2 regions of the Streptomyces sp. NPDC001549 genome follow, and region 1 is predicted to be linked to the other one. Evidence: riboswitches for the same ligand, from Rfam matches in the RefSeq annotation. Region 1 holds a riboswitch; the other holds the start of a gene.
The links. A riboswitch is a leader RNA that binds a small molecule or an ion and turns the genes downstream of it on or off. The one in region 1 is predicted to bind thiamine pyrophosphate.

Region 1 (7,660 bases):
TGACCGAGCCGTCGGGGCCGCGCTCCACGCCGGTCCCGTCCAGCCATCCGGTGGCGGGGCGCGCGCCGATGCCCACCACCACCGCGCCGGCGGGCAGCGTCCGCCCGTCCGCCAGCAGGACCCGCCCCTCCTCGATCCCGGCGACCTTCGCCCCGGTGATCAGCTCCGCGCCCGCCTCCTGGTACCAGCGCGCCATCGGCTCGGTGACCTCGGCGGGCAGCGCCCCCGCCAGCACCCGGTCCGCCGCCTCGACCACGGTGACCTCGCAGCCCGCCTCCCGGGCCGCGGTGGCGAACTCGGCGCCGATCCAGCCCGCCCCGACGACCACGGCCCGGGGCGACGCGGCCAGCACCGGGCGCAGCCGGGCCGCGTCGTCCAGGGTGCGCAGCAGGTGGACGCCCGGGACGCCCTCGGTCCCGGGGAGGGTCAGCGGCTGCGCGCCGGTCGCCAGTACGAGGATCCCGTACGGGACCGGTCCCGCCTCGGTGTCCAGCTCGTGGACGGCGGCGCGCAGTCCGGTGACCTCGACGCCGAGCCTGAGGTCGATGTCGAGGCCTTCGAAGTCCACGTCGAAGGCGGAGTCCTCGGCCTTGCCGAGGAGGACCGCCTTGGACAGCGGGGGGCGGTCGTAGGGCTGGTGGGGTTCGGCTCCCAGCAGGGTCACGGGGCCGGTGTAGCCCTGTTCGCGCAAGGCGACCGCGGTCTGGACCCCGGCCATTCCGGCGCCGACGACCACGATGCCGCGCTGATTCTGTTCCGTCTGCTCGCTCACGCCGCCACCCTAATCATCTGACGCTCCGTCAGGAATAGGTGCCGCCTTACCCGCCATCCACCGCCGGGTTAGTCTGGCCACCGTACCTATCGCGGGAGTCCGGCGCACCGGGCTGAGAGGGAGGCTGGCCGGCCTCCGACCGTACGAACCTGATCCGGGTCATGCCGGCGAAGGGAGGGGCTGGACGCCCATGCACTCATCCCGAACATCTCGGAAGGGATCCGACGTCCTCGTCATCGGGGGCGGAATCATCGGCCTGGTCACCGCCTGGCGGGCCGCCACGCGCGGACTGAGCACCGTACTCGCCGACCCCGCACCCGGGGGCGGCGCCGCCCAGGTCGCGGCCGGCATGCTCGCCCCCGTCACCGAACTGCACTACGGCGAGGAAGCCCTGCTGGGCCTCGGCCTCGCCTCCGCCGCACGCTATCCGCACTTCGCCGCCGAGCTCGCCGAAGCCAGCGGCGGCATGGACATCGGCTACCGCGCCTGCGGCACCCTCGCCGTCGCCCTCGACTCCGACGACCGCCTCCACCTGCGCGAACTGCACGCCCTGCAGCGTCGCTGCGGCCTGGAGTCCGAGTGGCTCACCGGCCGCGAGTGCCGCCGCCTGGAGCCCATGCTCGCCCCGGGCGTACGCGGCGGCCTGCGCGTCGACGGCGACCACCAGGTCGATCCCCGCCGGCTCGCGGCCGCCCTGCTGGCCGCCTGCGAACGCGCCGGCGTGACCCTCCACCGGGCCGGCGCGGAACGGCTGCTCACCACCGCCGACCGGGCGACCGGCGCCCTCCTCGACGACGGCACGGAGCTGCTCGCCGACCAGGTGGTCCTCGCCGCGGGCTCGTTCACCGGCCGGCTGGCGGGCGTACCGCCGGAGGTCGTGGCCCCCGTACGGCCGGTCAAGGGACAGGTCCTGCGGCTCACGGTACCGGCGGCGTACGCGCCGTTCCTGTCGCGGACCGTACGGGCCGTCGTACGCGGCAGCCACGTCTACCTGGTGCCGCGCGAGAACGGCGAACTCGTCGTCGGCGCCACCAGCGAGGAACTCGGCTGGGACACCACCGTCACCGCGGGCGGGGTCTACGAACTCCTGCGCGACGCCCACGAACTGATCCCCGGCATCACCGAACTCCCGCTCACCGAGACCCGGGCGGGACTGCGCCCCGGATCCCCCGACAACGCCCCGCTGCTCGGCCCGACCGACCTGCCGGGCCTGCACCTGGCCACCGGGCACTACCGCAACGGGGTGCTGCTGACCCCGCTCACCGGCGAGGTCCTCGCCGAGCTGCTGGCCACCGGCGAACTGCCGGAGATCGCGCGCCCCTTCACCCCCCGCCGGTTCTCCGCCGCACGTCAGGAGTCGTACGCATGACCATCTCCGTCAACGGCGAGCCGCGCGAGGTCGCGGCCGGCGCCACCCTCGACACGGTGGTCGCCACCCTGACCACCGCCCCCTCCGGCGTCGCCGCCGCACTCAACGAGACCGTGGTCCCGCGCGGGCAGTGGCCGGCCACCGTCGTGGGCGACGGCGACCGGGTCGAGATCCTGACCGCGGTACAGGGGGGCTGAGCGGCATGGCGGACGACCTCTTCACCCTCGGCGGGCGGACCTTCACCTCCCGCCTGATCATGGGCACGGGCGGGGCCCCGAGCCTGGACGTCCTGGAACGCGCCCTCGTCGCGTCCGGCACCGAACTCACCACGGTCGCGATGCGGCGGCTGGACCCCACGGTCCAGGGCTCCGTCCTGTCCGTGCTGACCAAGCTCGGCATCTCGGTCCTCCCCAACACGGCGGGCTGCTTCACGGCGGGCGAGGCCGTCCTCACGGCCCGGCTGGCCCGGGAGGCGCTCGGCACGGACTGGATCAAGCTGGAGGTGGTCGCGGACGAACGGACCCTCCTGCCGGACGGCGTCGAGCTGCTGGACGCCGCCGAGATCCTGGTGGACGAGGGCTTCACGGTCCTCCCGTACACCAATGACGACCCGGTGCTCGCACGGAAGCTGGAGGACGTGGGCTGCGCGGCGATCATGCCGCTGGGGTCCCCCATCGGGTCCGGCATGGGCATCCGCAACCCGCACAACTTCGAGCTGATCACGGAGCGCGCGTCGGTCCCGGTCATCCTCGACGCGGGCGCGGGCACGGCATCCGACGCGGCCCTGGCGATGGAACTGGGCTGCGCGGCGGTGATGCTGGCCTCGGCGGTGACCCGCGCGCAGGAGCCGGTCCTCATGGCGGCGGCCATGCGCGACGCCGTCTCGGCGGGCCGCCTGGCCTTCCGCGCGGGCCGCATCCCCCAACGCCGCTTCGCCGAAGCCTCCTCCCCCACGGAAGGCCGCGCCACCCTGGACCCGGAGCGGCCGGCGTTCTGAGGCGGGCGGGGCGGCGGCTTCGGTGGCCGGAAGCCCCTAGGGCGGAATCAGAGAGGTCTTGGGGGGTTTCCCGTCAGTCCCATCGTCCCTCCGTGTCGGGCCGGTCCCTCAAGGGCGCCCCTACGTCGCGTCACTGCGTGATGGCCTTCGGCCACCCTTGACCGACCGACCCGCCCCCCGAAACCCCCGCCGCACCTCGCCCGACCCCGCCCCGTCCGCTCCCGCCTTCCGCAGCCCCCGCCCCGCCCAGCGTCACAGGTGCGCTGCAAGGCGACCCGCCCAGGACGGCCGCCGCGCGGCGGCTCGTAGAATCGGCGGGTGGATACGACCCTGGATGACCCCCTCGTCGGGCGCGTGCTCGACGGCCGCTACCGCATCGACGCCCGCATCGCGGCCGGCGGCATGGCCACGGTCTACCGGGCCCTCGACACCCGCCTCGACCGCGTGCTCGCCCTGAAGGTGATGCACCCGGCCCTCGCCGCCGACGCCGCCTTCGTCGACCGGTTCATCCGCGAGGCGAAGTCCGTCGCCCGGCTCGCGCACCCGAACGTGGTCGCCGTCTTCGACCAGGGCACGGACGGGCCGTACGTGTACCTGGCCATGGAGTACGTCTCCGGCTGCACCCTGCGCGACGTGCTCCGCGAGCGCGGCGCGCTCCAGCCGCGGGCCGCCCTCGACGTCCTCGAACCGGTCCTCGCCGCCCTCGGCGCCGCCCACCGGGCCGGCTTCGTCCACCGCGACATGAAGCCCGAGAACGTGCTGATCGGGGACGACGGCCGGGTGAAGGTCGCGGACTTCGGGCTGGTGCGCTCGGTCGACTCGGTGACCAACACCACGGGCTCCGTCCTCGGCACCGTCTCCTACCTGGCCCCCGAGCAGATCGAGAACGGCATCGCCGACACCCGCGTGGACGTCTACGCCTGCGGTGTCGTCCTCTACGAGATGCTCACCGGCTCCAAGCCCCACCTCGGCGGCACCGCCGCGCAGGTGCTCTACCAGCACCTGCACGAGGACGTTCCGCCCCCGTCCGCCGTGGTCCCGGGGCTCGCCGTCGGGCTCGACGAGCTGGTCGCGCAGGCCGCCGCCCGCAATCCCGACCTGCGCCCCTACGACGCGGCCGCCCTGCTCGGCCTCACCCGTGAGGCCCGCGCGCTGCTCAGCGACGCCGAGCTGGACGCCGTACCCCCGCAGGCGCGCGCCGAGGAGCGCTCGTCCGCCGAGGACCGTACCGGGGTGATCCCGCGTCCGGTGGCCGCGCAGCAGCCCGTGCAGCACACCTCCCGCCTGGAGATGCCTCCGGCGCCGCCCGCCCCGCCCGCACACCGGCCGGCCGCCCTCGCGCGGCGGCCCCGTCGCGGGGTGCTGCTCGTCATCGCGGGCGTACTGCTCGCGCTGGGGCTCGGGGCCGGCGTCTGGTACATCAACTCCGGGCAGTTCACCAAGGTCCCCAACCTGCTGGGCAAGACCGAGGCGCAGGCCCGCTCCCAGCTGTCCTCGGCCGGGCTCGGGGTGAAGGGGGTGGACCGGAAGTTCAGCGACGCCTTCGACCGCGGGACGGTGATGAAGACCGATCCCCCGGGCGGCCGGCGGATCCGCGGCAACGACGCGGTGACCATCACCATCTCGCGCGGCCCCGAGCTCGTGGCCGTGCCCAACCTGAAGGGCCGCCCCCTGGAGGAGGCCAGCGCCGAGCTGACGCAGTCCGGGCTGGCGCCCGGCATGGTGACGCAGGCCTTCAGCCAGGACATCGCCCAGGGTTCGGTGATCAGCACCAATCCGGCGGGCGGCGAGAAGCGGGCGCCCGACACGGCGGTCTCGCTCGTCGTCAGCAAGGGCCGCCCGGTGCCGGTGCCGAGCGTGACCGGGATCCCCGCCGATCAGGCGAAGGCGACCCTGGAGGCCCTGGGCCTCAAGGTCGCTACGGCTCCCGAGCAGGTCAACGCTCCCTTCGCGGCCGGTACGGTCGCCAACCAGTCGGTCGGCGCCGGCACCCAGGCCGCGGCCGGCGACACGGTCACGCTGACCGTGTCCAAGGGCCCCCGGCAGATCCCGGTCCCGAACGTGACCGGCCAGGACGTGGACGCGGCCCGCAAGGCGCTGGAGGCCGCCGGCTTCAAGGTGAAGGTGGACCGGCCGCTGATCTCCTTCAGCAACACGGTCGACACCCAGTCGGTGCCGGCCGGGCAGACCGCCCCCGAGGGCAGCACGATCGCCATCAAGACCAAGGGGCTGTAAGCCGTAATGATGCGCAATCCAGTGGGCGGGCACGTCCCCGTTGCCGGGGGGCTCGCCTCGGTCGGCCTGACCTACGCCCGGGAGATGGGGGCGGAGGCCGTCCAGGTCTTCGTCGCCAATCCGCGCGGCTGGGCCACCCCGGTCGGCAATCCGGCGCAGGACGAACGGTTCCGGGCGGAGTGCGCGGCCGAGTCGATCCCCGCGTACGTGCACGCCCCGTATCTGATCAACTTCGGCTCGCACACCGAGGCGACCGTGGAGAAGTCGGTGGAGTCGCTGCGCCATTCGCTGCGCCGCGGCCGGGAGATCGGCGCGCTCGGGGTGGTCGTGCACACCGGGTCGGCGACCGGAGGGCGCCCGCGGGAGGCAGCGTACGCGCAGGTCAGGGAGCACATGCTGCCGCTGCTGGACGAGCTGACGCATGACGACGACCCGTTCCTGCTGCTGGAGTCCACGGCCGGGCAGGGCTCCTCGCTGTGCTCGCGCACCTGGGACTTCGGGCCGTACTTCGAGGCGCTCGACCATCACCCGAAGCTGGGGATCTGCCTGGACACCTGCCACATCTTCGCGGCCGGTCACGATCTGGCGGAGCCGGGCGGGACGAAGGTGATGCTGGACCTGCTGGTGGACACGGTGGGCGAGGGCCGGCTGAAGCTGGTCCACGCGAACGACTCCAAGGAGGGCGTCGGCGCCCACAAGGACCGGCACGCCAACATCGGCCAGGGCCACATCGGCCGGGACGCCTTCGCGGAGCTGTTCACGCACCCCGCGATGGACGGCGTGCCGCTGATCACCGAGACGCCCGGCGGCAAGGAAGGGCATGCGGCGGACGTCGCGCTGCTGAAGGAGCTGCGCGGCCCGCAGTGATCCACGAATCCCTTGAGGAATACCCCTAGGGGGTATACGGTTCCGTCCTGTCGACGGGACCGCTGCCCGGCGTTCCCACGAGGGGGTTGTCATGGAGCACATACACGAGGGGCACGAGGGTCACGAGGACCGCGAAGGCCACGAGGCGCACCACGGCCACGGACCCGCGCACGAGCACGACGCACCGGCACACGCGCACGGCGCCGGCGGTCCGGTCAGCTGGGGCATGGCCGCCCGGGCCACCCTCCACTGCCTCACCGGATGCGCCATCGGCGAGGTGCTCGGCATGGTCATCGGCACCGCGCTGGGCTGGGGGAACGTCCAGACGATGATCCTGGCGATCGTCCTCGCGTTCTTCTTCGGCTACGCGCTCACCCTGCGCGGGCTCCTCGCCGCCGGCGTCGATCTGCGTACGGCCATCCGGGTGGCGCTGGCCGCGGACACCCTTTCGATCGCGGTCATGGAGCTGATCGACAACGGGGTGATCGCCCTGTGGCCCGGCGCGATGGACGCGCACCTGTCGGAGCCGCTGTTCTGGATCGTCCTGGCGATCTCGCTCGCGGCCGCCTTCGTGATCACGACCCCGGTCAACAAGTGGATGATCGGCCGCGGCAAGGGTCACGCGGTCGTGCACCGGTACCACCACTGAGCGAGCCCGGCCTGACCGGCAGGGCACCCCCTACAGTTCGGGGCCCTCCCCGGGCTCCTCCTGGTACGAGTAGCGCTGCTCGCGCCACGGGTCGCCGATGTTGTGGTAGCCGCGCTCCTCCCAGAAGCCGCGGCGGTCGGCGGTCATGTACTCGATGCCGCGGACCCACTTGGGGCCCTTCCAGGCGTACAGGTGCGGGACCACCAGCCGTACCGGGAAACCGTGCTCGGCGGTGAGCAGTTCACCGCCCTCGTGGGTGGCGAAGACGGTCCGGTCGGAGGCGAAGTCGGCCAGCCGCAGGTTGGAGCTGAAGCCGTACTCGGCCCACACCATCACGTGCGTGACCTGCGGCGCGGGGGGAGCCAGGGCGAGGACCTCACGGGCGAGCACACCGCCCCATTCGGCGCCCTGCATGCTGAACTTCGTGACGCAGTGCAGATCGGCCACGACGGAGTCGAACGGCAGGGCCGTGAACTCCTCGTGGTTCCAGCAGTGCTTGTCCCCGTCGGCCGTCGCGCCGAAGACGCGGAACTCCCAGCGGTCCGGCTTGAACTTGGGTACGGGCCCGTAGTGGGTGACCGGCCAGCCCCTCTGCAGCCGCTGCCCCGGTGGAAGCTCCAGCTGCTCTGCTCCCGGAGATTCCCGGCTTTCCGGCTGACCCATGACTCCATGGTGACAGACTGGGCAGGGTGGTCATGACCAGGTCTTGGCCGATTCGGGCAAGTCGCGGTAACTCCCACTAAGGAGGCACTTACTGGACGGTCTCCGGCG
Region 2 (7,660 bases), on a different contig from region 1:
TCGTACAGCTCCTCATCGACGCGATCGAGGGAGTGAACACCGGACGCCCTGTCGAGCAGGTCGTCCCGACCGAACTCATCATCCGTACCTCGTCACAGCGCAGGCAGCCCCGCACGACCGTCAGCCCGCCCCGTTCGCCGGCCCAGGACTGACCGACAGACCGTCCGGTCGGCCTGCCGAAGGACCGACCGAGGACCGTCCGAGGACCATCCGACGACCGACCGAGCCCCGACCAAGGACCGGCCGAGGATTTCAGCAACGCCGATATCGGGAGAAAGCGGTAGGAACGATCGGCTCCGCAAAGGATTCACCACCCCTGGTGCGTCACAGAGCGCGAGCCGCATTCCTATGATGGGCGCACGACATCACGGACCCTCCTCCCTGGAGGTCAGGAGGGTCCGCAGGTGTACGGCAGCGCGACGGTGGTGGAGGGGTCGATGACTCAGGGGGCCGGTCAGGGACCCGCGATGCGGACGGACACGCTGCGGGACTTCCGGGTTCCCGTCACCGAACCCGCCCTGTACGCCGTATCCACGTCCACCGGGCTGCCCGGCGAGCCTCCGGTGTACGGCGAGTACCCCGCGTACTACGAGGACGGCGCGCCGAACGTGCCCCCGCAGCCGGGCTACCCGCCGCAGGCGCCCGCACAGCAGCCGGCCGCACCGCAGGCGCCCGCACAGCAGCCGGCCGCACCGCAGGCGCCCGCGCACCAGCCGGCCGCACCGCAGGCGCCCGCACAGCAGCCCCCGTACCCCGACACGCGCCTCCACGCACGCCCCGACGCCGAACCGGCCCACGCGACGGCCCAGGGCCCTGACGAGGACGACCTGGAGGGCTACACCCCGACCTACCGGGACCTGCCCGTCATCGGCCGCGGCGCACTCGGCGGCCCCGGCGACACCGTCCAGGTCCAGTACGTGCCCCAGGACCACGCCGCGGGCCCCGGCCCGCTCTACGTCGTCGGCGACGTCCACGGCTACCTCGACGAGCTCGTCACCGAACTCCACGCCCAGGGTCTGATCGACGCCGAGCGCCGCTGGTCCGCCGGCAATGCCCGGCTCTGGTTCCTCGGCGACTTCACCGACCGCGGCCCCGACGGAATCGGCGTCATCGACCTCGTCATGCGGCTGTCCGCCGAGGCCGCCGCCGCCGGCGGCTACTGCAAGGCCCTGATGGGCAATCACGAACTCCTGCTCATCGGTGCCAAGCGGTTCGGCGACACCCCGGTCGTCTCCGGCGCCGGCACGGCCACCTTCCAGGCCGCCTGGCTCCTCAACGGCGGCCAGCGCACCGACATGGAGCGCCTGCAGGACGTCCACCTGCAGTGGATGTCCCGCCTGGACGCGGCCGTCCTGGAGGAGGGCCACCTGCTGCTGCACTCCGACACCACGGCCTACCTCGACTACGGCGACTCCGTCGAGGACGTCAACGACACCATCCACGAGCTCCTCAACCGGGGCGACGCCGACATCACCTGGGACCTCTTCCGCAAGTTCACCAAGCGGTTCGCCTTCCGCGACGAGGGGACCGGCCCGGCGGCCGTACGCGAACTCCTCGACACCTACGGCGGCAGCCGCGTCGTCCACGGGCACAGCCCCATCCCGTACCTGCTCGGCGAAGTGGGCACCGAGGACGGCGACGAGTCGCGCGGCCCCGAGGCCGTGGACGGCCCGCACGTGTACGCGGAGGGTCTCGCCATCGCGATGGACGGCGGGGTGACGATGGCGGGCAAACTGCTTGTCGTACAACTCCCGCTGAGCGACTGAGAGCTTACGGAGAGGGGTATTTCCGGAAAGCCCCTGTCACGGCGTGGCGTGGGCGCTCTACCATCGCTCTATCCGTAGCAGGCTCTCCTCCGTTTGTGCCGGCGCCCGGGTCTACGCGGGCATACCGGCTTCTACGGAGCATCGGGGGATGCACATGACCAGCGCTCCGCACCTGCTGACCGAAGACCGGCCGGAGTTCGATCGGCTCGTCGACGAGGCGCTGCGCGCCGCGCACGAGCGGCCCGAACTCGCCACCCTAGGCGAACGGCTGAATGCCGAACAGCTGCGCACCATGGCCCAGGGGGCCAGCGCCCTGCTGGCGGCCGCGGCCGCCGCCGAGTACGGCCACTACGTGAAGGTCCGCGAGGAACGACGCGACGAGGTACTGAACGGGCCCGGCACGACGGGCGACGAGTACGGCGCACAGGGCGGCGGTGGCGGCGCGGGCATCAGCGCCGTGGTCGCGGTCCTCGCGCCGGTCCTGGCGGGCACCGCCATGCTGATCTTCCTGCTCGTGGGCTACATCCTGAAGATGATCGAGCCTGAACCGGCCTTCGCCGAAACCATGCTGACGGCGGGTTGGCTCTTCGGCGGGCTCACCGCGGCCGCCCTGCTCGTCGCCGTGATCGGACTGCTGGTGACGGCCGTCCGCAACAGCGCGACCGAGGTGGCGGCGGACGAGACGGAGGCGATACCCGACGAGGTCGCACGGGCCCGCGAGGCCTGGCGGCACGCCCTGCTGGAGCGCGGCATCATGCCCTTCCTGCGGGACGCGCTGGCCGACCCGAGCGCAGGCCCCGGCTTTCCCACCCCCCGCACACCGGCGGCCGGCCGCATCCCCAACCTGGGGTACAGCCGTCCCGACTTCACCAGCCCGGGATCCCCGTCGGAGAGCCCCCGGCCCGGCTACACACCTCCGGACTTCACGAGTCCGGACTTCGGCGGACCGGAACACGAACCGGAGTGACGCCCGGCGCGGGGTGTCCGGCGCGCGCAGGGTTGTCATACCGGGATGGCACAGTCCACCGCCATGGACATCGACCGTTTCTGGCACATCATCGAGTCCGCACGATCCTCGGCCGCCACGGCCGGAGTGCCCTTCGACGAGGCCTTGGTGAGCCATCTCGCCGACTGCCCGGCTCAGGAGATCCTCGAGTACGCGGAACGCTTCGACGAGGTGCACGACGCCTTGTACCGCTGGGACGTGTGGGCTGCGGCGTACCTCGTCGGCGGCGGTTGCTCCGACGACAGTTTCATGGACTTCCGGGCAGGCGTGATCGCACTCGGCCGCGAGTGGTACGAGCGCGCGGCCGCCGATCCGGACAGCCTTGCGGGGCACCCGGCCGTCGTCGGGGCGGCACGGGCCGACCGCGACGAGACCCTGTTCCACGAGGAGGTGAACTACGCCGCCGCCGGCGCCTTCGAACGCGTCACCGGTGATGCGGACGCCTTCTACGCGGCCTGGGCCGAGCACCGGCCCGAGCGTGAGCCGGACACCGCAGCGGTCGACATGGGCGAGGACTTCGACTTCGACGACGACGGCGAGATGCACCGGCGGCTGCCGCGGTTGGCGAAGCTCTGCCTGGGCCCGAGCTAGTGCTGTGACCGGGCCAGGCCCGGGCTCGGACGACGGGACGGGCCCGCGGCTCCCCCCATGGGTCGCGGGTCCGTCCCGTGCCGTTCTTGTGCTTCTTGTGCTTGCTGCGCTCAGTCGGCCAGCGGCAGGTAGACGCGGCTGCCCGAGGCCGCGAACTCGGCGGACTTCTCCGCCATGCCGGCCTGGATCTCCTCCGCCTTCAGGTCGCCACCGTGCTCACGGCGGATGTCCTGCGAGATCTTCATCGAGCAGAACTTCGGACCGCACATGGAGCAGAAGTGCGCGGTCTTGGCCGGCTCCGCCGGGAGGGTCTCGTCGTGGAACTCGCGGGCCGTGTCCGGGTCGAGGGCCAGGTTGAACTGGTCCTCCCAGCGGAACTCGAACCGCGCGTCGGACAGGGCGTCGTCCCACTCCTGCGCGCCCGGGTGCCCCTTGGCCAGGTCCGCGGCGTGCGCCGCGATCTTGTACGTGATGACGCCGGTCTTGACGTCGTCGCGGTTGGGCAGGCCCAGGTGCTCCTTGGGCGTGACGTAGCAGAGCATCGCGGTGCCCCACCAGGCGATCATCGCGGCGCCGATACCCGAGGTGATGTGGTCGTACGCGGGCGCGACGTCCGTGGTCAGCGGGCCGAGCGTATAGAACGGCGCCTCCTCGCAGATCTCCTGCTGGAGGTCGATGTTCTCCTTGATCTTGTGCATCGGGACGTGGCCCGGGCCCTCGATCATCGTCTGGACGTTGTGCCGCTTGGCGATCGTGTTCAGCTCGCCCAGCGTCTTCAGCTCGGCGAACTGGGCCGCGTCGTTGGCGTCCGCGATCGAGCCGGGGCGCAGGCCGTCACCGAGGGAGTACGTGACGTCGTACGTCGCGAGGATCTCGCAGAGCTCCTCGAAGTTCGTGTAGAGGAAGTTCTCCTTGTGGTGCGCCAGGCACCACGCGGCCATGATCGAGCCACCGCGCGAGACGATGCCGGTCTTGCGGCGGGCGGTCAGCGGCACGTAGGGCAGCAGCACGCCGGCGTGGACCGTCATGTAGTCGACGCCCTGCTCGGCCTGCTCGATGACCGTGTCCTTGTAGATCTCCCAGGTCAGGTCCTCGGCGCGGCCGTCGACCTTCTCCAGCGCCTGGTAGAGCGGGACGGTGCCGATCGGGACGGGGGAGTTGCGCAGCACCCACTCGCGGGTGGTGTGGATGTTGCGGCCGGTCGAGAGGTCCATGACCGTGTCGGCGCCCCACTTGGTCGCCCAGGTCATCTTGTCGACCTCCTCCTCGATGGAGGAGGTGACCGCGGAGTTGCCGATGTTGGCGTTGACCTTCACCAGGAACCGCTTACCGATGATCATCGGCTCGATCTCGGGGTGGTTCACGTTCGCCGGAAGCACGGCGCGACCTGCGGCGATCTCCTCGCGGACGACCTCGGGGGAGACGTTCTCGCGGATCGCGACGTACTCCATCTCCGGGGTGATCTCGCCACGGCGGGCGTACGCGAGCTGCGTGACGGCGGCGCCGCCCCGGCCGCGGCGGGGCTGGCGGGGCCGGCCCGGGAAGACCGCGTCGAGGTTCTTGAGGCCGCCGCGCGGCGAGGTGTGCTTGATGCCGTCGTCCTCGGGGCGCACGGGGCGGCCCGCGTACTCCTCGGTGTCCCCGCGGCTGATGATCCAGTTCTCGCGCAGCGGCGCGAGGCCGCGGCGGACGTCGGTCTCGATCTGCGGGTCGGTGTACGGACCGGACGTGTCGTAGAGCGTCACGTCCTTGCCGTTGGTGAGGTGGACCTGGCGGACCGGCACCCGGAGGTCGGGGCGGGAGCCCGCCAGGTATCCCTTGTGCCAGCCGGGCTGGCGCTCGGTCTGGCCGTCGGCGTCCTGGCTGACGGCAGGCGTGCGTGCGTCCTGAATGGTCATGAGACCTGATCTCCCTACGCCGGCATTACCCGGTAACAGGTTCGGCGGTCGACGCAGCCTCTTCCCGTACGCATCTGTGATGCTCGTACGGTGATCAGCGTCCTCTCAGCCCGGTGCTCCGAGCTCCCGCGTTGTGCAAAGGTGCCCCCACGCTAGCGTCATCCATGGCGTGCTGAACAGTGGGCCCCCTCATCTCTTGCGATGATCTGCTGGTGACGCCCTCGCCGCAGCCCCCCATCGAGCACACAGAGCCCCATGGCCACAACGGCCACGCGCATGGGAGCCCCGGACCGTCCGACGGGCACGCGGACGGCCTCCCCGACAGGCCGTCCGACGGCCGTTCCGGCGGTGGCTCGGACGGCCACCTCCCGGGTCAGTCCCATGGCCACGGCCACGGCCACAGTCATGGCCACGGCCCGGCGGCCCCCGTCTCGAAGCACCTGCGCAAGGTCATCGCCGCCGTACTGATCCCCTTCGCCGTGGCCGTCTTCGCGGGCATGGTGGTGCTCTGGCCGGGCGGCGCCCCGGGCCACGAGCGCACGGGGGTGGGATTCGACCGGCAGACCCAGCAGGGCGTGGTCACCTCGCTCGAACAGGTCGACTGCAAATCCGTGAACGCCGCCCAGGTACCGACGACCGCGGCTCCCTCCACTCCCGAGGGCCGCCAGGCGCAGGCCGAGCAGACCGGCGAGTGCAAGAAGGCCACCGTCGAGGTCACCAGCGGCCCGGACAAGGGCCGCACCTTCGTGGAGGTCGTCCAGCCTGGCGCGCCACGGCAGTTGGAGGACGGCCAGGAGGTGGTGGTGGCGTACGCGCCGGACGCCCCCCGTGACCTCCAGTACTCGGTGATCGACGTGAACCGCAAGCTCCCGATGGCGCTGCTGGCCGGCATCTTCGCGGCCGCGGTCGTCCTCGTCGGGCGGATGCGCGGGCTGTTCGCGCTGGTCGCTCTGGTGGTCAGCTTCGGCGTGCTGACCCTCTTCATCCTCCCGGCCATCCTGCAGGGTTCGAACCCGCTGGTCGTCGCGGTGGTCGGGGCGAGCGCCATCATGCTGATCGCGCTCTACATGTGCCACGGGCTGACCGCCCGTACCTCGGTGGCCGTCCTGGGCACGCTCGTTTCCCTGTTGCTGATCGGGCTGCTCGGCTCCGGGTTCATCGACTGGGCGTTCCTCAGCGGCAACACCGACGACAACACCGGTCTGATCCACGGACTGTACCCGGACATCGACATGAGCGGTTTGCTGCTCGCAGGCGTGATCATCGGATCGCTGGGCGTGCTCGACGACGTGACGGTCACCCAGACGTCGGCGGTGTGGGAACTGCACCACGCGGACCCCTCGATGGGGCCGCGCGCGCTCTACCGGGCGGCCATCAGGATCGGCCGCGACCACATCGCGTCGGTGGTCAACACGCTGGTGCTGGCCTACGCGGGTGCCGCACTGCCACTGCTCCTGCTGTTCTCGATCGCGAACAGCAGCATGGGTTCGGTGGCCAACAGCGAGCTGGTGGCGGAGGAGATCGTACGGACCCTCGTGGGCTCGATCGGTCTGGTGGCCTCGGTCCCCGTGACAACGGCGCTGGCCGCGCTGGTGGTTTCCGCCGACCGACCGGGATCCCCGGCCGGTGCTCCGGCCACGGGGCCGGTCCGCGGCCGGGGCCGGCGGCGCAAGCGCTGAGCAGCCGATGGTCCGGCCGGTCGATCGGCCGGACCATCGGTCGGTCGGCCGGTCGGTCGGACCCGGTCAGCCGGTCGGACCCGGTCAGCCGGTCGGCCTCGGTCAGCCGGCGTTCTGTTCGTTCTGCTGCGATTCGGCGAGGATCTTGCCGAGAGCTTCGTCCAGGTTCTCCTCGAAGTCGCCCAGATTGCGCTCCTGTCCGAGCGGAACGATCCGGTCGGTGCGGTCGAGGAACGCGACGAGCGGCGCCGCGCTGGCGCGGAACAGGGCCCGGTCACCGCCGACCTGAAGGCGGATGTGGACGTCGGAGAGGTCCTCCGGGTGGGTGGGCGCGATGTGCACATCGCCGTCACCGCATGGCTTGTTGATGCCGTCGAGGAGGAGCTCCCGGCCGAACGCCCAGGTCACGGGCGCGTCTCCGGGAAGGTGGAAGGTCAGGCGGACTGCGTAGGGGTCGCGTGCGTCGTACCGGAGTTCCACCGGAATCCGGAACGAGAGCTCCTCGGAAACGAGGAAGCTCATCATGACCTCTGCCTGTACCGACTCGCGCATTGACTACCCCGCTGTAGTTGAAGTGGCCAGGAATGATCCCCCAGGACCCACTTGACAAGAGTGGTGGAAGCGGTAGCAGATCACAAGGAGTGAGTTTTCAGATACTGATAGAGAACGAGAGGGTGCTCAACAGCGCGCCTACTTCACTCCGTAGCCGATTGACTACAT

Region 2: another riboswitch for thiamine pyrophosphate. It lies ahead of thiC (phosphomethylpyrimidine synthase ThiC); the one in region 1 lies ahead of thiO (glycine oxidase ThiO).

Annotation. Positions count from the first base shown of each region.
Region 1 covers NZ_JBIAVJ010000001.1:299,843-307,502, forward strand. Annotated here, with positions in the region: gene ACFY04_RS01430 (NAD(P)/FAD-dependent oxidoreductase) at 1-772, opposite strand, end outside; TPP riboswitch at 854-965, shown strand; gene thiO (glycine oxidase ThiO) at 963-2,141, shown strand; gene thiS (sulfur carrier protein ThiS) at 2,138-2,338, shown strand; gene ACFY04_RS01445 (thiazole synthase) at 2,344-3,138, shown strand; gene pknB (Stk1 family PASTA domain-containing Ser/Thr kinase) at 3,457-5,373, shown strand; gene ACFY04_RS01455 (deoxyribonuclease IV) at 5,383-6,240, shown strand; gene ACFY04_RS01460 (DUF4396 domain-containing protein) at 6,332-6,889, shown strand; gene ACFY04_RS01465 (sulfite oxidase-like oxidoreductase) at 6,920-7,552, opposite strand.
Region 2 covers NZ_JBIAVJ010000021.1:53,768-61,427, reverse strand. Annotated here, with positions in the region: gene ACFY04_RS29335 (LacI family DNA-binding transcriptional regulator) at 1-152, shown strand, start outside; gene ACFY04_RS29330 (metallophosphoesterase) at 438-1,766, shown strand; gene ACFY04_RS29325 (hypothetical protein) at 1,915-2,733, shown strand; gene ACFY04_RS29320 (DUF4240 domain-containing protein) at 2,779-3,363, shown strand; gene thiC (phosphomethylpyrimidine synthase ThiC) at 3,474-5,261, opposite strand; TPP riboswitch at 5,256-5,401, opposite strand; gene ACFY04_RS29310 (YibE/F family protein) at 5,441-6,940, shown strand; gene ACFY04_RS29305 (SsgA family sporulation/cell division regulator) at 7,043-7,492, opposite strand; gene ACFY04_RS29300 (IclR family transcriptional regulator) at 7,590-7,660, opposite strand, start outside.